2 regions of the Aerococcus loyolae genome follow, and region 2 is predicted to be linked to the other one. Evidence: a T-box and tRNA genes for the amino acid it is inferred to sense, from the RefSeq annotation. Region 2 holds a T-box; the other holds one or more tRNA genes.
The links. A T-box is a leader RNA that pairs with one kind of tRNA and senses whether it is charged. The one in region 2 lies ahead of serS (serine--tRNA ligase), so its partner is inferred to be a tRNA-Ser.

Region 1: it encodes a tRNA-Ser, which carries the amino acid that the T-box ahead of serS (serine--tRNA ligase) is inferred to sense. The anticodon was not compared.

What each region holds. Positions count from the first base shown of each region.
Region 1 is NZ_CP126958.1:710,325-713,744, forward strand. Features, by position in the region: gene CJ190_RS03150 (G5 domain-containing protein) at 1-1,450, shown strand, start outside; tRNA gene CJ190_RS03155 (tRNA-Ser) at 1,968-2,055, opposite strand; gene CJ190_RS03160 (histidine phosphatase family protein) at 2,087-2,713, opposite strand; gene mutS (DNA mismatch repair protein MutS) at 2,840-3,420, shown strand, end outside.
Region 2 is NZ_CP126958.1:1,953,494-1,956,913, forward strand. Features, by position in the region: gene msrA (peptide-methionine (S)-S-oxide reductase MsrA) at 52-576, opposite strand; gene serS (serine--tRNA ligase) at 753-2,051, opposite strand; T-box leader at 2,164-2,384, opposite strand; gene CJ190_RS08900 (dicarboxylate/amino acid:cation symporter) at 2,494-3,420, opposite strand, start outside.

The DNA of each region.
Region 1 (3,420 bases), 790 kb from region 2:
CCAAGACCCACAGCAAGCTGAAAAAGCTTTGGAAATAATCCGCAATACCCGTAATACTTATTATGATGATGAAACCGTGCCTTTTGAAGGGATCCCACTTAAAAACTATGTGACCCAAAAAGGTTTGACCAAGGAGCAGTATGTCAATGATGTCCGCTATGATCGCATGAATGAAAAGGATGCCTACATCCGGGCGGAAGAAACAGCTATCCATGGAAAAATTGACCATAAGGGACCCGATGGGGTAAGTAAACCACAATATAAAAATAGTAATGCTACACTGGAAAACTTGAGCTGGGGTCGCCCCAATGTCGAAGCTGATATGAAGGCATGGACGAGTGATGAATTACCTGCCTTGAAAGAAGCCAATGGAAAATTTACTGCTAATAACGGTCACCTTTATCAGATTTTAAATCCTAATAATATTTCCTTTGGTTACGGAAGATTTTCAAAATTTGCCCCTGGCGTAGATTCTTCTAAGTTTAAAAACGCCATAGATCCTATTGGCAACTTGACCATATCTCGTCAAGTTGGAGATACTGATTATCCAGCTGGAAAGATTACTGAAACGATACCAACACCAGAAGATCAAAAAAATGAACCTATTCCTTTTGAAGTGGAAAGAATTGAAGATTCAACACTTGAAAAGGGTAAAACCATTGTTAAACAAGAAGGTGAGGATGGTTTAAGAGATTCGAAGGGTGTTGTTATTCGTCAACCAAAAAATAAAATTATTTTAGTCGGTACAAAGGAAGCTGAAAAAACAGAGTCTACAAATCCGGAACCAACCAAGCCAAACCCAGATCCAACATTGGATGAAAAACCAACGACACCAGTTACACCGGACCCACAACCAGAACCAGAACCGGTTCAACCAAAACCGGAAGAAAAGCCAACCCCAAAACCGCAACCAGAACCAGCGAATCCAAATCCAACAAAACCAGAACTAGATCCAGTTCCAGTACAGGATCCTAAGCCAGTTCAACCAACCAACATTACTGAACCAGAACTGACGCCGGACCCAGTCCCAACACCAAAACCTATTGCTCAACCGACAAAACCAACTCTAACCGTACCAAGTACTCCGCTTGTTAGTCCAACTAGCCAAGCTAGCACTGCTGTAGAACCTACACTAGCAACTCCTACAGCTGTTGCTCCAACTAGCGATAGTGATAAGTCAGTGACTGCAGAAGAAGGTTCACAAGATCCAACTTCAGTGACTGCTTCTGGTACAAATGATCCAGTGACTGAAAATCAAAATAAAGATATCAAGACAAATAAAGTCCTAGCCTTAGCTCCTAAGGAAGAAAAATTTTCGACTGCTAAAGCGACCTCTGCACCGGCTACTCATTCTGTTTTACCTAAAACTGGTGTAGTTGCTGCATCTTTTACAGGCTTTGGCCTTGCCTTAGTTGCAGCTGGAGCAACTGTTTTGAAGCGTCGCAAATAAATAGCATGCATTGCTACAGAGCTACAGTCCAAGTTCAAGTAGAGCTTGGGCTTTTTATTATGCATACTAACTTAGAATATTCTAATGTAAAAACTAAGATTTTGAGCCTCTATATGAAGGAGAGCAGACCAGAGTCTTAAATAAGCGCAATAAAAAAAGCGGTTTTAATGACCGCTCTTTCATTCTCTTCTATAAACCCGATAGTGGGGGGAGAAAAAACTTGTACGAGATTTGTACGATTTATTTTGGAATTAACTGTTTTTAAGTAGTCACTACTTATTTTAAAAGTGTTTTTCAATATAGGACAAGAAGGGCAAAAAAGTTATAGAAAAAAGCACCTCTTAAGGTGCTAAAATGCTGATGTGGTGCGAATTTGTGAAATAAAAAAGTTATAGAAAAGTTATATATTTTTGGGTAAAAGTTGGCGATTATTGGAAATTGTTAGGAAATCGAAAATCTTAGAAACGCTGATTTAACAACGATTAGGGGTTATTGGGTATTGTTGGAAATTTGACTACGGAGAAGGTGGGATTCGAACCCACGTGCCGGTTTCCCGACAACTTGATTTCGAGTCAAGCGCGTTACGGCCTCTTCGCTACTTCTCCCGGCTAAACTAAGTTAGCAACAAAGTATATCTTATAACGTTTTGTCCGATTTTGCAAATAAATTTTCACCAGACACTGACATCTCCCGATAAGGTTTCATATTTTCTATAAAGGTGAAGGTGTTGAAATCGTAAACAAAGTGAAAAATTTCGCAGTTTCCGATGCCTGCAACTGGGTCAGGGAGGTAGTCTTTTATAAATTGGTAGATGACTGCTCCGTGGGCGACGGCTAAGACTTGCTGGCTATCCTCTTTAGTCATAATGGTTTGAAGACTCTGATTAATCCGTTGACAAACTTCGCTGGCTCTTTCACCACCATATTGGCAATAGTAATCATCCGTTTTGGGGGCTGACAGGGGCTTAGGCATGAGATCGCGGGATTTCCCCTCTAGTGAACCAAAGCCCCATTCTTTTAACCCAGTGACTGTTTCTGTGGGCATGGGATTGGGACTGCTATATTTTAGAGTTTCTCTGGCCCGGTCAAGTGGTGAGCAGTAGCCATGGGTAAAAGTGATTTCCCGTTCCTTTAGCATATTCCTAGCCAGCTCGGCTTGTCGAATACCTTTTTCAGTTAAAGGGGAATCACACCAGCCCTGTACCCGGTTTTCCAAATTGAATTCTGTTTCGCCGTGGCGCATGAGATATAAGTGCTTTAACATGATTAAATCCTTTCCTAGTTTAGTTTTTATTCTATCACGAATTATTAAGGCTGTGAATTTCACCCTTCGCTTTTCTGTGTTAAAATAGATAAGATTGTAAAAAGTTAAGATTAAAGGATGTAAACAATGGCGAAGAAAAAAACACCAATGATGGAGCAATACTATCAGATCAAAGATCAATATCCCGATGCCTTTCTATTTTTTAGGCTGGGTGATTTTTATGAAATGTTTGATGATGACGCCAAAAAAGCGGCGCAGATTTTAGAAATTACCTTAACGAGCCGAAATCGGAATGCGGATGATCCCATTCCCATGTGTGGTGTTCCCTATCATTCAGCGGACGAATATGTGAAAACCCTAGTCAACCAAGGTTATAAGGTCGCTATCGCTGAACAAATGGAAGACCCTAAACAAGCCAAGGGCATGGTGGACCGCCAGGTGATCAAGGTGATTACTCCGGGAACTTATTACAATTCGAGTGATAAGGAAAATGTCTTTATTTGTGCGATTATACATCAAGGGGAAACCTACGCCTTAGCTTACACTGATATTTCAACAGGCGAGCTGAAAGTGACCCATATGACTGCTTTTGAAATGCTGTTAACAGAATTCTCACAAATTCAAGCCAAGGAAGTCGTCTTTTATCATGAACTGCGTGAAGAAGACTTGGCCCAACTCGAACAGCTTTTTCCTTTTACCAGTTCCTC
Region 2 (3,420 bases):
TAGCCCAGCTTCCCAGCAAGAAAGGCGGGGCTATGCGTTTTTTCCTCTTGCTTAATCCTGCCAGTGCTTGTCGATAAAGGCTTGCCGGCCCGATCCTTGGCGATAGGCTTGGTAGTGGTCAGGATTCTTGGCATGGAAGTCTTGGTGGTAGTCTTCAGCAGGATAGAAAGTTTGGGCGGGTTCAATTTGAGTGACAATGGGTTGGTCAAAACGACCGCTTGCTTCCAAGGCTTCCTTAGAGGCTTGGGCGATGGCTTTTTGTTGGTCATTGTGGTAGAAAATCACCGGGCGGTAGGAGTCCCCCCGGTCAGCAAATTGGCCCATAGCGTCAGTGGGGTCCGTTTGTTGCCAATAAATTTCCACCAGGTCTTGGTAGGAAATTAACTCAGGATTATAGGTGATTTGTACCGCTTCGGTATGGCCCGTTCCTCCCCGACACACTTCGCGATAAGTCGGGTTTTCAGTGTGACCACCTGTGTAACCAGACACGACTTTTAAGATACCGGGCATCCTTTCAAAAGGTGCCACCATGCACCAAAAACAGCCCCCGGCAAAAGTTGCTAATGCTTGACTCATCCTTAGTCCTTCTTTCTATACTTTAGTCTTACAATCATGATTCATTTTAAAGACTGCTCCTGGTGAAAACAACTCTTTTGCTTAGGAGGAGATTTTACTTGACGAAATAAAAATCGCTCCCCAAGTAGACCACTTGAGCGAGCGATTGATTCAGGTAATGTTATTCAAAAAGCGTCTTAGTTGAGGCCACGAGCGTTTTCCTTGGTAATTTGACTTACCCCACCCATGTAAGGAACTAGGACTTCAGGAATAGTGATCGACCCGTCAGCATTTTGCCCGTTTTCTAATACGGCAGCCACGGTCCGACCTACCGCCAAACCTGATCCATTTAAGGTGTGGGCCAGTTGGGTCTTCCCGTCAATATCGCGGTAACGAACTTGGGCCCGGCGTGCTTGGAAGTCCACGCAGTTAGAGCAAGAAGAAATTTCCCGGTAGGTGTTTTGGGCAGGCATCCACACTTCAATGTCGTAGGTCTTAGCGGATGAAAAGCCCATGTCTCCGGTGCAGAGGACAATCCGACGGTAAGGTAAACCGAGTAAGTCGAGAATATTTTCCGCGTTTTCGGTCATGGCTTCCAGTTCATCAAAGGATTGGTCAGGGGTTGCCACTTTCACCATTTCCACCTTTTGGAATTGGTGCATGCGGATCAAGCCCCGGGTATCGCGTCCAGCGGAACCGGCTTCAGAACGGAAACAAGGAGATAAAGCAGTCACTCGAATTGGCAGGTCTTCTTCCTTCAAGATTTCCTTAGCAAAATAATTGGTTAAAGGCACTTCTGCCGTTGGGATCAAGGTGAGGTCTTGGTCTTCATTAGTGATTTGGTAGACGTCTTCGGTAAATTTAGGAAATTGCCCAGTCCCATACATGGCCGTATCGTTGACCAAGAAAGGCGTGATCATTTCCATATAGCCTTCTTTTTGGTGTTGGTCCAGCATGAAGTTATATAAGGCCCGCTCTAAACGTGCCCCGAGGCCCTTATAATAGACAAAACGTGAGCCCGAGACCTTGGCCCCTGCCTCCCAGTCAAGGATATCCAGGTCTTCAGCGAGGTCCCAGTGGGCCTTGACTTCAAAGTCGAATTCAGGTTGGTCTCCGTGGCGGTGAATTTCCACGTTCTCGTCTTCATCTGCCCCTACCGGCACGCCTTCAGCAGGAAGGTTAGGAATCCGGGCTAAGATATCATGTTCCTCTTGGTCAAGTTTATCCAAGTCGCTATCCAAGGCCTTGATCTTGGTTCCCAAAGCCTTCATTTCTTGGATCTTGTCGTCAGCATTTTCCTTATTGCGCTTGAGTTGGCCAATGGCGTCCGAAGCAATATTGCGTTCCTTTTTCAAATTTTCCGCTTCTACAATCACTTGGCGGCGTTTTTGGTCGAGGTCGCGTAGGTGTTCGAGAGTCTCCTTCTCAACACCCCGACCCTTTAAAGCCTCAGCCACTTGGTCAAAATTATCCCGTAATAAACGCACATCAATCATTATAATTCCTCATTTCTTTTTATTAGTACGGTTCCTTGATTTATAAAAGAGATAAACAGCAATTCCTCAGCCACAATGCTTGAGCAAAATAAAAACCATTCCGCCCTTTTATCAAAGGGACGAAATGGTCATCATTATGCGCGGTACCACCCTGCTTCAAGGCAAGCGACTTGCCTTACACTTACAAATAACGGTTTGTGCCGGCGCTACTTCCTTATTTCTTAAGTCGTAGGCAGTCCTTGTGTGGATTCACCCAGGTTCCTTGTCCATTCTCACCCACCATGGACTCGCTAAAAAGTTTCCTAGATTACTAGTCACAAGCATTACTTGATCTATAAATAAAATCCCGAAAGACTTTATCGGAGTCAAACTCCAAAGCTACCCCTATTTTAAGAAGAAAAGACCGCCTTGTCAAATGGCTTTTGTCTGGTCTTTTACCTTTCTAGGCCAGGTCTGAACTTTTTGTATCGCTTTTTTTGATGTAATTATGGTAAATCTTGTCGATGAAGACAGCGATGGCATTATCTCCGGAAATATTGGCCGCGGTCCCAAAGGAATCCTGGGTCAAGTGCAAGGAAATCATAATTTGTTGCATGCCAGGGTCCACAATGCCGATCATCGGTAAGAAAGGTAAGGCGGACATGATCGCTCCCCCTGGCGTTCCCGGAGCAGCCACCATGCACACCCCGAGAGTTAAGATAAAGCCTAGAATCGTAGTGAGCTGGTGGGGCATGCCGTAAATTAATAAGAGGGCCGTGGCATTAGCGGTAATGGTAATCATGGATCCAGTCAAATGGATGGTAGCACAGAGGGGCACGACAAAGTTGGCAATGTCTTGAGACACTTCATTCTTAGCAGCTGACTTCAAGTTAACCGGAATGGTTGCCGCTGAAGACTGAGTCCCAATGGCAGTCATATAGGCCGGAATTTGGTTCTTCATCAGCTCCCAAGGATTCTTGCCCGCATAGGTCCCAAATAAAATAAATAGAAAAGCCACATAAAGAATCTGTAGGAGAATCACACAGAGAAAGACCTTCCAAAAGACCGAAATAATCGCAAACACCGAACCACTATAGGACAGATTACTAATATTACAGAAGATATGGATGGGTAACAATGGCACCACAATTTTAGCCAGGACCTGACTAATAATCCCACCAAAATCGCTAAAGCCTTCATAAAGCACCTGGCCACGGCCATGTTGGCGCAGCCAATAAATTCCAAGTCCCATCATAAAGGCAAAAATAATCGCCCCAGTCACGTCAAAGAAAGGCTCGATTGGAATCACAAAGAGGGGTTCCAACTTGGGAGCTGTTTGGGTTAAGCGCTCGACTAAACGCTCACTAATAAAGAAGGGAAAGAGCTGACT